DNA from 2 places in the Streptosporangium sp. NPDC020072 genome. Region 1 is predicted to be linked to the other one. Evidence: riboswitches for the same ligand, from Rfam matches in the RefSeq annotation. Region 1 holds a riboswitch; the other holds the start of a gene.
The links. A riboswitch is a leader RNA that binds a small molecule or an ion and turns the genes downstream of it on or off. The one in region 1 is predicted to bind glycine.
Positions count from the first base shown of each region.

Region 2: linked by a shared signal. The riboswitch ahead of gcvP (aminomethyl-transferring glycine dehydrogenase) and the one ahead of gcvT (glycine cleavage system aminomethyltransferase GcvT) in region 1 are both predicted to bind glycine.

Region 1 is NZ_JBEYAB010000002.1:127,109-135,013, forward strand. Features, by position in the region: gene ABZ470_RS03875 (High-affinity nickel-transporter) at 1-411, shown strand, start outside; gene ABZ470_RS03880 (maleylpyruvate isomerase family mycothiol-dependent enzyme) at 427-1,164, opposite strand; gene ABZ470_RS03885 (alpha/beta hydrolase) at 1,241-2,080, opposite strand; gene ABZ470_RS03890 (TetR/AcrR family transcriptional regulator) at 2,077-2,682, opposite strand; gene ABZ470_RS03895 (hypothetical protein) at 2,794-3,546, opposite strand; glycine riboswitch at 3,686-3,784, shown strand; glycine riboswitch at 3,787-3,871, shown strand; gene gcvT (glycine cleavage system aminomethyltransferase GcvT) at 3,913-5,001, shown strand; gene gcvH (glycine cleavage system protein GcvH) at 4,998-5,387, shown strand; gene ABZ470_RS03910 (L-serine ammonia-lyase) at 5,473-6,849, shown strand; gene ABZ470_RS03915 (hypothetical protein) at 6,962-7,905, shown strand, end outside.
Region 2 is NZ_JBEYAB010000032.1:5,085-12,989, forward strand. Features, by position in the region: gene gcvP (aminomethyl-transferring glycine dehydrogenase) at 1-2,778, opposite strand, end outside; glycine riboswitch at 2,938-3,029, opposite strand; gene ABZ470_RS41485 (MerR family transcriptional regulator) at 3,044-3,574, opposite strand; gene ABZ470_RS41490 (bifunctional nuclease family protein) at 3,809-4,279, opposite strand; gene ABZ470_RS41495 (MerR family transcriptional regulator) at 4,359-5,009, opposite strand; gene ABZ470_RS41500 (FHA domain-containing protein) at 5,036-5,548, opposite strand; gene ABZ470_RS41505 (mannose-1-phosphate guanyltransferase) at 5,795-7,905, opposite strand, start outside.

The DNA.
Region 1 (7,905 bases):
CCCGGCGGTGCGGCCCACGGGTACGCGCCGGTCGCCGTCCTCGAACGGCGGGCCGAGGAGGACCTCCCCCGCGAGCCGACGCCCCGCTCCCGGCGCGGGCTGGTCGGCCTGGGCGTGGCCGGAGGGCTGGTGCCCAGCCCCTCGGCGCTCGTCGTCCTGCTGGGCGCGATCGGCCTCGGCCGCACATGGTTCGGGATCGCGCTGATCCTGGCGTACGGCCTCGGCATGGCGGGCACGCTCACCCTCACCGGGCTGCTGCTGGTCAAACTCGCCGGGCGCCTCGGCCGCCTGGCGGCCGGGGGAAACGGCGTGGCGAGCCGCCTGTCCTCGCTCCTGCCGATCGGCACCGCCGTGGCCGTCATGCTGCTCGGTCTCGGCCTGACCGTGCGGAGCCTCATCGGCGCCGCGTGAACGACCCCGGACCGCCTACTGGGTCTCCTCCTGCAGGCGCGCCCACAGCCCGGCGAGCGCGTCCACGTCACCGGAGCTCCTGAGGGAGTTGCCGCCCGCCCCGCGCCGGTTCCACAGGTGGAGCAGGAGATCCTCCGGCTCGCCGTCGATCCGCGCGTCCGGCGTCGCCCCCTCCTTCGCCCACACCGCGCGGTCCGCGCGCAGCGTCAGCGCCCACTCCCGGTCCCCGCAACCCAGCACGACCGTACGGCCGACGCCCTGCTCCCGTTCGGGCCTGCCGCCGAAGTCGTGGGTGATGAAACCGAGCAGCTCGTCGACGCCGTCGGCCGCCAGCTCGGGGTCGACCGGGGTCGGCCCCCCGTCAATCAACTCGGCGTCGATCCGGTGGACCACCGTCTCGTGGGCCATCCTGCGGTACCAGAAGCCGACCGTCTGGTCCGGCGGGAACCAGGTGTGGGAGGGCGCGCCCGGCCCGCGCATGACGAGCTGGTCGAGCAGCGTCTCACGCTGGGAGAGGAACCAGTCCCTGAGCGCGGCGTCGCCGGGCAGCGGCGTCCGCTCGGCCTTCTGCGGGTCACGCCCGAGCCGCATGCACAGGACCTTGTGGTCGTAGACCCCTCCGACGTGGTGGAGCAGGTCACGGCCGGTCCAGCCGGGGCACGACGGCACCCGGGCGTCCAGCCCCCGCTCCGCGGCCGCGAGCAGGAGATCACCGTCGGCGCGGATCAGGTCGAGATAGCGAGTGTGATCCATGGGCGGCATCATGCCGTACGGCCCCGACGGTCTTCTCTCTGTTTTCCGCTCGGCCGGTGGACGCCGCGCCCCGGTTTCACCGGGCGTCGAGCACCTCGCGAAGCAGCTTCCCAAACTCGGCGGGGTGGGTGCTGAGCCCCGTGTGCCCGCCGGGGAAGTGGACCAGCTCCGTGCCGAACCGCTCCGCCAGGAGGGCCGCGGGACGGTAGGGCAGTTCGCCGTGGGAGTCCGCCCCGGCCGCGAGCACGAGCCGGTCCGACAGGGCCCGCAGCCGGTCCACGTCCGGGACGTGGGCCATGAAGCTCGGGATGACACGCCCGATGAAGTAGGGGGCGTCGGCCATCGACCGTTCGACGCGCGCGGCCGCCCTGGGGGACAGCTCGGCGGCGGGCCGCGCGCCGGCGCTCTCCCCCGGCCGCCTGAGACCGGCCGCGAGCACGGTCGCCGCGGCCATCGGCCCCTCCCGGTCGAAGGCCTCCCGGACACGGGCGAGCATCGCGCGGTGCTCGGCGGCGTCCGGCAGCACCTCGGCCAGCGGCGGCTCGTGCGCCACGACACGTGCGACCCGCCCGGGGTGGGCGGTGAGCAGGCGCATCGCGACGATCGCCCCCGAGCTGCAGCCCGCCACGCTGACGGGCTCCCCGGGGGACAGCAGGTCGATCAGCCCGAGGGCGTCCTCGGCGTGCTGTTCCACCCGCTGAGGCGCCGCCGGGTCGTCCAGAGGGCTGTTGGACAGGCCGCGCGGGTCGTAGGTGACGACCGTGCGGTCGGCGGCCAGGTCGTCGACGATCTCCTCGAAGGAGGCGGCGCCGCCGGTGCCGCCGGGGATCAGCAGCAGGAGCGGCCCGCGCCCCCGCACCTCGTAGTACAGCTCGGCGCCGTCCACACGCAGGCGTCCGGTGGTCGTCTCGGTCATGTCCTCTTTCCTTCACCGTGTGGTTCGTGATCGGCGGGCCAGCGCTCCAGGAGGGTGTGCAGGGCGTCGAGGCAGCGTGACCACGACTCCTCGGCCGGGCGCGAGTGCGCGAACCCGCCCGCCGCCTCAAGGCTGATGAAGCCGTGCAGCATGCTGCGCAGCAGCCGTACCGCGTCGGTCAGGTCGGGCTCCCCGAGGGCGTAGGCGCGCAACATGCCGTAGGTCAGCTCGATCGCGCGCCGCGGCCCGCGCGCCGCGGCCAGGAGCTCGGGGTCGATCTCCGTGGGGATCTGCGTCGCCATGTAGCGGCCCGGGTGTTCGCGGGCGTAGTCCCGGTAGGCGGTCGCGTACGCGACCAGCGCGTCCCTGCCCGCCAGCCCCGCGGTGGCCTCCGCGATGCGGACGCTCTTCTCGTCGGCCGCCAGCAGGGCGATCCGGCCGCGCAGGTCCTCAAGGCCGCGAACGTGCGCGTAGAGGCTGGCGTCCTTCACCCCGAGCCGTCGTGCCACCGCCGACATGGTCAGCCGGTCGAACCCGACCTCGTCGGCCAGTTCGGCACCGGCGAGCGTCACCCGATCCGTCGTCAACCCGGCCCGCGCCATACGCGCCCCTCTCTCCTAGAGTCCCTAGACTGTAACTAATCCCATTAGCTTCTGTCTAATGAGATTAGTTTCACCGGGCGCGCGACAGTACGGCACGGCGGTTCACCGAGGTCAGCGGCGTGGCCGCAGGCGGGAGGAGGGCAGGTCGTGACGGCCGGAGACGAACTCCTGGAAGGCGATCTTGACCTTGATGGCCGGGCGGCGCCAGCGCTCCTCACGGCGCTGCGCCCTGGCCAGTTTCCAGGGCCTCGGCCTTCGGGAGCCCGGGGCGAAGAACCAGTGGGCCCAGGGGGAGCCGGGCCGGGCCAGCCGCAGCGCCCCGACGATCAGCAGCAGCGGGACGAACAGACCGACCATGCCCGTCCAGATCTTCCCCTTCAGCAGGGTGACCACGGCGAGCATGAGATTGAGCACGAGGAAGCCGACCGCCAGCCACGTCCCCTGCGGCGTGCCGTCCGGCCGCTCCCAGCCCAGCGGGCGCAGGCCGAGCAGGAGCAGACCGGTGACGGCGATCGCGATGAACACCGCGTCGACCGACGTGCGGCCCTCCTCCTCCCAGTAGACGTCGTGCAGGTGCAGGATCAGCGCGAACTCGTCCAGGATGAGGGCGGCGCCCACCCCGAAGACGGCCGCGGTCAGGGCGTACCACCCCTGGGAGACGCCGGAGACGAGCAGGCCGGAGACCCCGCCGAGCATCGTCAGCACCACGCCGAACACCACATGGTGGATGTGCATGTCGCCGACGCTGACGTTGCCGAACCAGCCGATCTTGGCGCGGATGAGCCGGACGTTGATGCGGGTGAAGACGAAGGCGACGATCAGCGCGACGAAGAAACAGAAGAGCGGTAGCCGTCCTGTTTCCACGATTCGATGTTGGAACAAATCCCCCACTGCACCTTCAGGTTATGCGAGAGCCGTCATGATCACGCCTAACCGGACACTCTGTCCCGACCCGGGGATTTCGCTCGGCCCTCGCCTACGGTTAGGCTGGCCGGGACACCGACGAGCCCGCGCGGGAGAGCGTCCTGACATCCAGGCCAGGACCCCTGAAGGAGCAAGCCCTCCCCGCAAACCTCTCAAGGCAAAGGACCGCGTGGGTAGGTGCCTCTGGAAAGCAGGCCGTACGGCCTCGCCGAAGGTGAAAGTCCGGCAAAAATCGGGCGAAGCTCTCAGGCATCCATGACAGAGGGGGAGGATGCTTCTCATCCGACCCCTGTCTGAGGTGCGAACATGTCCCGACCCACGCCGCTGCGCGGTGTTCACGAGGCCCTCGGCGCGACGCTGACCGACTTCGCGGGCTGGCTGATGCCGCTGCGCTACGGAAGCGAGTCCGCCGAGCACAACGCGGTCCGCCAGGCGGCCGGCCTGTTCGACCTCTCCCACATGGGAGAGATCTTCGTGACGGGCCCGCAGGCAGGCGAGGCCCTCGACTACGCGCTCGTCGGTCACATCTCCGCCCTTGAGCCGGGACGCGCCCGCTACACGATGATCGTCGATCCCCAGGGCGGCGTGCTCGACGACCTGATCGTCTACCGCCTGGCCGACCAGGAGTTCATGGTCGTCGCCAACGCCTCCAACTACCCCCGGGTCGCCGCCGAGCTGACCGAGCGCGCCGGGGCCTTCGAGGCCGCGGTCGAGGACCGCTCCGAGCAGTACGCGCTGGTCGCGGTACAGGGGCCGCGCTCCCGCGAGATCCTGGGCGGGCTCACCGACGCCGACCTCGACGGCCTGAAGTACTACGCGGGCCTTCCCGCGACCGTCGCCGGGCTCTCCGCCCTCGTCGCCCGCACCGGCTACACCGGCGAGGACGGCTTCGAGCTGTTCGTCGCCGCCGACGACGCCGAGCCGCTGTGGGCCGCGCTCACCAAGGCGGGCGAGCCGTACGGCCTGCTGCCCGCCGGGCTTTCGGCGCGTGACACCCTCCGTCTTGAGGCGGGGATGCCGCTGTACGGCAACGAGCTCTCCGCTGATCTCACCCCGTTCGACGCGGGGCTCGGCCGTGTGGTGAGGTTTGACAAACCAGGCGACTTCGTCGGCAGGGCCGCCCTTGAGCCGCTCAAGGACGTCCCCCCGGCCCGCCGCCTGGTGGGACTGATCGCGACCGGCCGCAGGGTGCCCCGCCACGGGTATCCGGTGGTCTCCGGCGACGGCGTCGTCGTCGGAGAGGTGACCAGCGGAGCGCCTTCCCAGACCCTGGGCAGGCCGATCGCCATGGCCTACGTGGACAACGGAACGTCCGCTGGACTGGCCGTGGACATCCGGGGCAGTCACGAGCCGGTCGAGGTCGTTGAGCTGCCTTTCTACAGGAGGAAAAAGTGAGTGACATTCCCGAGGAGCTGCACTACACCAAGGAGCACGAGTGGATCTCGGGCATAGATGACGGCCTGACCCTGACCGTCGGCATCACCGCCTACGCCGCCAACGCCCTCGGTGACGTGGTCTTCGTCCAGTTGCCCGAGGCCGGTTCCTCGCTCACCGCGGGTGAGGCGGTCGGCGAGGTCGAGTCGACCAAGTCGGTGAGCGACATCTTCGCGCCGGTCGGCGGTGAGGTCGTCGAGGTCAACGAGGCCGTCGTCGACGACCCCTCGCTGGTCAACAGTGACCCCTATGGCGACGGCTGGCTGTTCCGCGTCCGGCTTGAGGGTGACCCGGAGGACCTGCTGTCCCCCGAGGAGTACACGGCACTCACTTCGGGCGAATCCTGAAATATCTAATCTTGCGTCGTGATCACGCGCGTCCACCGGCGCGCGTGATCACGACCGCGGGACAGCGCAAAGGCAGGGCAGATCAATGGCGATCAGCGTCTTCGACCTCTTCAAGATCGGTATCGGCCCGTCCAGCTCGCACACCGGCGGCCCGATGGCCGCCGCCCACAGGTTCGCCAGAGGGCTCGACCACGACGGCCTGCTCGACAAGACCACCCGGGTCGAGGTCATCCTCTACGGCTCACTCGGCCTGACCGGCAAGGGCCACGGCAGCGACAAGGCCGTCCTTCTCGGCCTGACCGGCGAAAAACCCGAACTCGTCGACGTCGACACCGTCGACGAACGGCTGGCCGCCATGCGCGCCTCGGGAACGATCCGGTTGTACGGCTCCCGCGAGATCCCGTTCGTGGTCGGTGAGCATCTCGTCTTCGAACGCAAGATCTCCCTGCCACACCACCCGAACGGCATGCGGTTCACCGCCTTCGGGGAGACCGGCGACGTCCTGCGGGAGAAGGTCTACTACTCGGTCGGCGGCGGCTTCGTGGTCGACGAGAACGCCACCGGCGCCGACCGCATCAAACCGGACGACACCGTCCTGCCGTACCCCTTCACCACGGCGGCCGAGCTGCTCGGCCACTGCACGGAGACGGGTCTTTCCGTCTCGGGGCTGATGCTGGAGAACGAGAAGGCCTTCGGCCTGTCCGAGCGGGAGATCCGCGACCGGCTGCTGAACCTGTGGCGCGTCATGAGCGAGTGCGTCGGGCGCGGCATCGCCAAGGAGGGCGTGCTGCCCGGCGGCCTGAAGGTCAGGCGCAGAGCCCACCAGCTCCATCGGAGGCTGCAGAGCGAGGCCGCGGAGAAGGACCCGCTGCACGCGATGGACTGGGTCTCGCTGTTCGCCCTCGCGGTGAACGAGGAGAACGCCGCGGGCGGGCGGGTCGTCACGGCGCCGACGAACGGTGCGGCGGGCATCGTCCCGGCCGTGCTCACCTACTACGACCGGTTCGTCCCGAACTCCGACGACGACGGGGTGGTGCGCTTCCTGCTCACCGCAGGGGCGATCGGCGTGCTGTTCAAGGAGAACGCCTCTATCTCCGGCGCCGAGGTCGGCTGCCAGGGCGAGGTGGGCTCCGCCTGCTCGATGGCGGCGGCCGGGCTGACCGAGGCGCTCGGCGGCACCCCCGAGCAGGTGGAGAACGCCGCCGAGATCGGCATCGAGCACAACCTGGGGCTGACCTGCGACCCGATCGGCGGCCTGGTGCAGATCCCGTGCATCGAGCGCAACGCGGTGGCCTCGATCAAGGCCATCACCGCGGCCAGGATCGCGCTGCGCGGCGACGGCCGCCACTTCGTCTCCCTGGACAAGGCGATCAAGACGATGCGTGACACCGGCCGCGACATGCTCGACAAGTACAAGGAGACGAGCAGGGGCGGCCTGGCGGTGAACGTCATCGAATGCTGACCCGACCTCCCGGCAAACACGCCAAACTCCACGAACTTTGACATCTCACCCGGCCACTCGCCGTAGCGCCCCTATGCTGGGTGCCGCTGTCACCGAGAGTCGGGAGGACGTCGTGCCGACGGAGGTCTCACAGCCGGAGAAGACACGTCCGGGAGGCCGGGCCCGCCACCGCGCGTCCGCCCTCCCCGGCGACCACCGTGACCACAGCGGCTCCCCGGGCTCCCGTGGTTCCCGTGGCTCTCACTGGTTCTTCGCGCTGGCCCTGCTCGCCGGGATCGGGGTGCGCGCGCTGGCCGTGCTCGGTTACCGGCCCACGCTGTGGTTCTGGGCCGACTCCTTCGTCTACCTCGGCGCCGGACTCGACCCCCGGCCGATGGAGTCCCGGCCCTCCGGCTACTCCCTGCTGTTGTGGGCGCTGCGCCCGCTGTCCAGCGTCCAGGCGGTCGTGGTGATCCAGCACCTGCTCGGGCTCGCCACGGCGTTGTGCGTCTACCTCCTGCTGCGCCGCCGGGGAGGGCTGCCGGGGTGGGGGGCGACGCTGATCACGCTCCCCGTGCTGCTCGACGTCCACCAGGTCCAGCTCGAACACCTCGTCATGGCGGACCTGCCGATGGAGTTCCTCGTGGTCGCGGCGGTCACGCTGGTGATGTGGCGGCGGCGCCCGCCTGCGTGGGCGGCGCTGCTCGCCGGGCTCCTGCTCGCGGCGGCGACCGTGACCAGGACGATCGGGCTGCCGCTGGCCCTCGTGGTGCTGGTGTGCATGGTGATCGGACGGTCCGGATGGCGGGCGGTCACGGCCACCGCGCTGGCCTGCGCGATCGGCCTGGGCGGCTACGCGGCCTGGTTCGCCTCCGAGTACGGCAACTACGGTCTGACCAGGGGAAACGCCTTCCTCTGGGCGCGCACCATGACCTTCGCCGACTGCGCCAGGATCAAACCCGCCGGTCCCGAGGCCGCGCTGTGCCCGACCGTCCCCGTCGCCGAGCGCAAGGCCCCGCCCGTCTACATCTGGGACGCCTCCTCGCCCCTGAACAAGGTCAAGGGAACCTGGGCCGA
Region 2 (7,905 bases), on a different contig from region 1:
CGGCGACCAGTACTTGGCCTCGCGCACCGACGGCAGCGGGTAGGCCGCCTCGGCCCGCGAATAGGCGTGCTCCCAGTCGTCGGCCAGCAGGCAGGCAGCCGTGTGCGGGGCGTTGCGCAGCGGGTTGTCGGTCTTGTCGTAGGCGCCGGAGGCGACCTTCTCGATCTCCCCCCTGATCGCGATCATCGCCTCGCAGAACCGGTCGAGCTCGGCCAGGTCCTCGCTCTCGGTCGGCTCGATCATCAGCGTACCGGCCACCGGGAAGGACATGGTGGGAGCGTGGAAGCCGTAGTCGACCAGGCGCTTGGCCACGTCGTCCACGGTCACACCGGTCTCCTTGGTGATCTGGCGCAGGTCCACGATGCACTCGTGGGCGACCAGGCCGCCCCGGCCGGTGTAGAGGACGGGGTAGTGCGGGGCGAGCCTGCGGGCCAGGTAGTTGGCCGACAGGATGGCCTGCTCGGTGGCCGCCTTGAGCCCGTCTGCGCCCATCATCCTGACATAGGCCCAGGAGATGGGCAGGATGCCCGCCGAGCCGTACGGCGCGGCGGAGACGGGACCGACCGGCGAGTCGTCGCGCAGCGGGTGACCGGGCAGGTAGCCGGCGAGGTGGGCGCGGACCGCGACGGGGCCGACGCCGGGGCCGCCGCCGCCGTGCGGGATGCAGAAGGTCTTGTGCAGGTTCAGGTGGGAGACGTCCGCCCCGAACTCGCCCGGCTTGGCCAGGCCGACCAGGGCGTTGAGGTTGGCGCCGTCGACGTAGACCTGGCCGCCCGCCTCGTGCACCCGCTCGCAGATCTGGGTGATGGTCTCCTCGTAGACGCCGTGCGTCGAGGGGTAGGTCACCATGATCGCGGCGAGCCGGTCGCGGTGCTTGCCGAGCTTGGCGTCGAGGTCGGCGAGGTCCACGTTGCCGTTGTCGTCGCAGGCGACCACGACGACCCGCATACCGGCCATGACCGCGCTGGCGGCGTTGGTGCCGTGCGCGGAGGAGGGGATCAGGCAGACGTCGCGATGGGCCTCGCCGCGGGCGTGGTGGTAGGCGCGGATCGCCAGCAGCCCGGCGAACTCACCCTGGGAGCCCGCGTTCGGCTGGATGGAGACCGCGTCGTAGCCGGTGACCTCGGCCAGCCAGCCCTCAAGCTCCCGCACCAGCTCCGTGTAGCCCTCGGCCTGCTCCGCGGGGGCGTAGGGGTGCAGCCCGGCGAACTCGGGCCAGGTGATCGGCTCCATCTCGGTGGTCGCGTTGAGCTTCATGGTGCACGAGCCGAGCGGGATCATCGACCGGTCGAGCGCGACGTCCTTGTCCTGGAGCCTGCGCAGGTAGCGCAGCATGGCCGTCTCCGACCTGTGGCTGTGGAAGACCGGGTGGGTCAGGTAGTCGCCGGTGCGCGCCAGCCCCTCGGGCAGCGCGTCGTGCGCCGCGGCGTCCAGGTCGGTCAGTACGGCGCCGCTGACCTCGAAGGCGGCCAGGACCTGCTCCAGGTGGAGCTGCTCGGTCCGCTCGTCGCAGGTGACACCGACGTGGTCGGCGTCGACCAGGCGCAGGTTGACGCCGTTGTCGCGGGCCGCGGCCACGATCCGGGCGGCGCGGCCGGGCACCCGGGCGAGCACGGTGTCGAAGAAGGCGTCGTGGACGACCTCGACGCCTCCGTGGCGCAGGCCCGCGGCCAGCACGACGGCGTGCCGGTGGACGCGCCTGGCGATCCTGCGAAGGCCCTCGGGGCCGTGGTAGACGGCGTACATGCCCGCGATGACCGCGAGCAGCACCTGCGCGGTGCAGATGTTGCTGGTCGCCTTCTCCCTGCGGATGTGCTGCTCACGGGTCTGCAGCGCCAGGCGGTAGGCGGGGCGGCCGTCGGCGTCCTGGGAGACGCCGACCAGACGGCCGGGCATCTGCCGCTGCAGGCCGTCGCGGACGGCCATGTAGGCGGCGTGCGGGCCGCCGAAGCCCAGCGGGACGCCGAAGCGCTGCGAGGAGCCGATCGCGATGTCGGCGCCGAGCTCGCCGGGGGCGGCCAGCAGGGTCAGGGCCAGCAGGTCGGCGGCGGCCACCACCTGGGCGCCGCGCGCGTGGGCGGCCTCGGCGACCGCGCGGAAGTCCCTGATCTCGCCATCGGCCCCGGGGTACTGCACGAGCACGCCGAAACAGTCGGGAAGGGCCTCGGTGAAGTCGCTCTCGACCAGCTCGATGCCGAGCGGCTCGGCCCTGGTGCGCAGCACGGCCTTGGTCTGCGGCAGCGAGCCGGCGTCGACGACGAACACGTTCGAGGAGCCGCGCACCGCCCTGCGGGCCAGCGTCATCGCCTCGGCGGCGGCGGTGGCCTCGTCCAGCAGGGAGGCGCCCGCCACGTCGAGACCGGTCAGGTCGGAGACGACCGTCTGGAAGTTGAGCAGGGCCTCAAGGCGCCCCTGGGAGATCTCGGGCTGGTAGGGCGTGTAGGCGGTGTACCAGCCGGGGTTCTCCAGGAGGTTGCGGCGGATGACCGCCGGGGTGATCGTGTCGTGGTAGCCCAGGCCGATCATCGAGGTGAGCACGGTGTTGCGCCCGGCGAGGGCGCGCAGCTCGGCGATGGCCTCCGTCTCGCTCGCGGCGGGCGGGAGGTTGAGCCTGTCCTTCGCCCTGATGGCCTCGGGGACGGCCACCGCGACCAAGTCGGCGGTCGAGGCGAATCCGACCGCCTCGAGCATGCGGGTCTGGTCGGCGTCCGCGGGCCCGATGTGACGGGTGGCGAACGGCGGGGGGGTCAGCTCGCTGAGCGGTGACAGGTCGGTCATGGGAAGCCTCCCGAGACGTTGGAGACCGGCGCTGGGCGCGGGCGTATGCCGGATCTCCCCCTCTGTCATCGCGACCTGAGAGTTTCACCTTCCGGTGCGTGGAAGGCTTTCCCCGTCGGTGAGACGCGCCTGGCGGGCGTGCCTGCTTTCCAGAGTCGCCTCGCCCACGCGGTACCGGGTGCCTGAGAGATTCCGGGGAGGTTGCTCCTTCGGCGCCCCGATCATGCCGGGGTCTCTCCCGCGCAGAGTCAGCAGCGAGACAACCTTACCCGGTGCGGCGAGCCCGGCGACGACGGGCCAGCTCATCCGCGTGGTGATCGCCTAAAGGGCTCTGGCCGGACTCCGCGCGCTCTCCGGGCAGGTCGGCCAGGGAGCCCTCCACCTCCTGCCAGACGCGGCCGAGGGCTATGCCGAAGACACCCTGCCCTCCCTGGAGCAGGTCGATGACCTCGTCGGGTGAGGTGCACTCGTACACGCTCACCCCGTCACTCATGAGGGTGATCTGGGCCAGGTCGTTGACGCCGCGGTCGCGCAGGTGCTGGACGGCGATGCGGATCTGCTGGAGGGACACACCCGTGTCGAGCAGCCGTTTGACGACCTTGAGCACCAGGATGTCGCGGAAGCCGTACAGGCGCTGGGAACCCGAACCGTGAGCGGCCCTGACCGTGGGCTCGACCAGACCGGTGCGCGCCCAGTAGTCCAGCTGCCGATAGGTGATGTCGGCCGCGGCACAGGCGGTGGGACCGCGGTATCCGATGTCGGCGGGCAGTTTCACCGGCTGCCCGTCGAACAGCAGGCCCTCTTCGCCCGCACGCTGACGTGCCTCCCCGCGCCGTTCCGGGTCATCCTGGTCGGCGTTTCTACCCTCGCCGCTGCTGACCGCCACGCGGACCTCCGGCTTTCTCTCATCCCGCGGCCTGATCTGGGGGTTTGCGCACAGCCGCGGGTTTCACTTGCACCGTAGGACTGGGGCCAAGATCAGTCAACGACCCTCCCCGGCGCGTCGTGAAGCGTAAATGCACCGAAATACCTACCCCGCGCGACCGAAGTCCTCGGGCGTGATCGTGTCAAGGAACTCCCTGAACTTCTCCACCTCGTCCTCCTGGTCGTCGGGAATGATCACCCCCGCCTCCCTGACGATGTCCTCACTGGCGAAGATACGGGCTCCCGTACGCAACGCCAGGGCTATGGAGTCCGAAGGACGGGCGCTCACCTCGACCCCGTTGGAGAACACGAGATCGGCGAAGAAGATCCCATCACGGAGTGCGACGATGTTCACGGTGCTCAGCCGGACGCCGAGCGCGTCGAGCACGTCGCGGAAGAGGTCATGGGTGAGTGGCCGGGGTGGCGGCTCTTCGGCCTGGGCCATCGCGATCGCCGTCGCCTCGGTCATGCCGATCCAGATCGGCAGGTACCGCTCCCCATGTGCCTCCTTCAGCAGGACAATAGGCTGGTTTGAGGGCATCTCAACCCGAACGCCCACGACCTCCATCTGCAACACGGGCTGCTCCGTCTTCGCTGGATTATGACCGGTTTGTTCAACGTAACACTCGTGAGGGGACGAGTGCCTGGTCAGGTTCTCACCGGCCCAAGCCCCCACGCACGGCGGAACGCAGGAGCGAGGCGTGCAATTCCAGCAGAAGACCAGAAATCTCCTTGGCGGTCTCGTCGGCCCGGTCGATGGCCCCCGGGCCTCGGCGGCGAAGCAACGGCGCGATGGCCTGTTCGACGAGGGTGGCCTCCCGCTCGGCCGCGGCCTTGACGACCCGCAGGTGGCGTGCCCTGAGCCCGAAGGCGGCCAGTGCCCCCACGCTGCGGGCCACGGCCAGCGCCTCGGCGTCGTAGTGGCGGGCGACCGCGGCGAGCAGGCCGAAGTCCTCAAGCTCGGTGAGGGTCTCCTCGTCGAGCTCGGCGGCGGCGAGCAGTTCCTTGCGGGTGAGACGAACCTCCGGCGGCGCCTCGCCGGGAAGGGCCCGCGGAGGGGTGACCGGCCGGTCCTCGCGGTCCGCGGCCTCGAGCCGGTCCTTGATCACACGCAGCGGCAGGTAACGGTCGCGCTGCTCGCCGAGGATGTAACGCAGCCGCTCGACGTCGGCGTAACTGAACTTCCGGTAGCCGGAGGGACTGCGCTCCGGCTCGATCAACCCCTCGCCCTCCAGGAAACGGATCTTGGAGATGCTGACGTCGGGGAACTCGCCCTGCAACAGGGCGAGCACCTCCCCGATGCTCATGTGCGAACGAGCCGCCTGGGAGCTCATCATCCTCCAGCGGCGCCACGGGTGAGGAAGACCAGGCGGAACTTGCCGATCTGCACCTCGTCGCCGCCGTAAAGCGGGACCTCCTCGATCCGCTCGCGGTTGACGTAGGTGCCGTTGAGGCTGCCGACGTCACGGACGGTGAACACCCCTCCGCCGCGCCGGTAGAACTCGACGTGACGCCGCGAGACGGTGATGTCGTCCAGGAAGATGTCACTCTCGGGGTGACGTCCGACCGTGGTCAGGTCACTGTCCAGCAGGAAGCGGCTGCCCGCGTTGGGACCACGCATGGCGACGAGCAGCGCGGCGCCCGGAGGCAGTTGCTCGACGGCCTGCCGCTCGGCGAGAAGCGTCTCTCCCGTCTCCGCCTCGTAGGCCTCGATCCCGGACAGGGAGATCGTCGACGTACTGTCTCCCGGGGAGTCGAACCTGGTCAGCGGCGACCCGCATCGTGAACAGAAACGGGCGTCCTCAGGGTTGGCATGACCGCACTGCGTGCAGTAGACGCTCGGCATCGATCGGCTCGGCCTCCTACCGCGAGGACGCGGCAACGGTTCTCGGTACGCGCGCCTCGCTTCATCGCTTCTCAAGTATTTGCTCAGACTGCGAATGCCGCAACATACACCGAATAGCGAGAAAGATCAAGTCCGACGCTCGAGGACGGGTTCGGTCGAGGACAAAGTTACCGCCGGGCGGCGCCCCGGTCCATGCCGCCGCGCTGGGTTTTCGCGCTCTCCGGGCCGGGGATCCCAGGGGAGACCTCAGGTCGCCGCCGCCCCCTCCACGACCCTGGCCCAGTGCTCGATCAGGCTCTGCGCCGAGTCGACGTCCCCCGCCTCCGCCCACAGGTGGGTCACCGCCTCGGCCGGGTCCGGCAGCACCAGCGCCCAGCTGCCGTCCTGCGCCACGACGCGCACCCCGTCGGTCGTGTCTATCCGGTACAGCTCGGCGGCCTCGATGACCGAGCGCATCACCACGCCCTTGGCGGCCCACGGCGTGGGGACCGTACGGCGCAGCAACCGGGCCTGCGGGATCCTGGCGTCGATCTGGCTGAGCGAAAGTCGGGTCCTGGCGACCAGGCCGAGCAGCCGCAGGAACACCGCCAGGCCGTCGACCGTCGGGCCGAACTCGGGTACCACGAAGCCGCCCCGCCCGTCCGCGGCGAAGACCATGCCCTCCGCCCTGGCCGCGGTGGTCAGCGCGTCCAGGGCGGTCGAGGTCCACTCGACCTGCACACCGTGGAAGCGGCAGACCTGCTCGGCCACCCGGGTCGTGGTGACCGGCAGGGCCACCCTGCCGCCGCGCCGCTCTGCGGCGACCAGGTCGAGCACGACCAGCAGGGCGCGCTCCTCGCTGATCAGCTGGCCCGTCTCGTCGACGAGCGCGATCCGCTCCCCCACCGGGTCGAAGCGCACGCCGAAGGCCGCCCTGGCCGAGCCGACCAGCTCGGACAGGCGTTGCAGGGCCCGGCGGCGCTCGGCGAGGGTCTCGGTCGGCGAGGCGTCGTCCAGGCGGTTGTTGACGGTGAGCACCTCGACGCCGACCCTGCCCAGGAGGCTGGGCAGCACCAGTGAGGAGGTGCCGCCCGCGCAGTCGACGACGACCTTCAGGTCGGCGTCGCGCACCCCGGTGACGTCCACGCAACGCAGCAGCTCGTAGGTGTAGTCCTCGATCGCCCTGGCCGGGAAGCTCAGCTCGGCGATCTCCCCGGGGAAGGCGCGGCGGAACTCCTGGCGGGAGAAGACCCGCTCCAGTTTGCGCTGGGCGCCCTGGGAGAGGTCGGCGCCGTGCTCGTCCATGAAGACGATGTCCACGCTCTGCGGGTCGCCCGGAGTGGTGCGCAACGCGATCCCGCCGACCGCGTTCTCCCTGGCGGTGTGGAAGCGCGAGACGGGCAGCGGGGCCGCCTCCAGGTCGAGCACGTTGATCGCGCTGGCGGTCAGCGCGCTGATCACGGCCCGCTTCAGCGCCCTGGCCGCCCGGGAGGAGTCCCGGGAGGTGATGACCGAGGCGCCCTTCCTCAGCGTGGTCGCGTAGGCGCTGGCGAGCCGTACGCACAGTTCGGGGGTGATCTCCACGTTGACCAGGCCGGAGACGCCGCGCGGGCCGAACAGGCTGCGCTGGCCCCTGGGCTCCCAGATGACGCTGGTGTTGACGACCGCCCCGGCCTCCACGGTCTTGAAGGGGTAGACCTTGACGCCCGAGGAGACGTACGCCTCGGCCTCGATGATGCACTCGTCGCCGACGACGGCGCCCTCCTCGATCCTGACCCCGGTCATCAGGTCGGTGTTCTTGCCGACGACGCAGCCGCGCAGGTGGGCGCTCGGGCCGACGTAGACGTTGTCGTGGACGACGGCGCGGTGCAGGAAGGCGCCCTCCCTGACCACCACGTTGCTGCCGAGCACGGTGAACTCGCGCAGTTCGGCCCCCGCCTCGACCTTGGCGTAGTCGCCGACGTACAGGGGGCCCTTGAGCACGGCGTCGGCGTCGACCGAGGCCCCCTCGGCCACCCAGACACCCGGGGAGACCTCGAAGGCGTCGATGTCCACCCTCACCCGCCCGGAGAGCACGTCCGCCTGCGCCCTGAGGTAGCTCTCGTGGGTGCCGACGTCCTCCCAGTAACCGTCGGCGACGTAGCCGTACAGCGGGGCGCCGCGCGCCAGCAGGCGGGGGAAGACGTCGGCGGACCAGTCGACGACCCCGCCCGCGGCGATCTCGTCGAGGACCTCGGGCTCCATCACGTAGACGCCGGTGTTGACGGTGTCGGAGAAGACCTGGCCCCAGGTCGGCTTCTCCAGGAAGCGCTCGACTCTGCCCCGGTCGTCGACGATGACGATGCCGAACTCCAGGGGGTTGGGGACGCGTTTGAGCC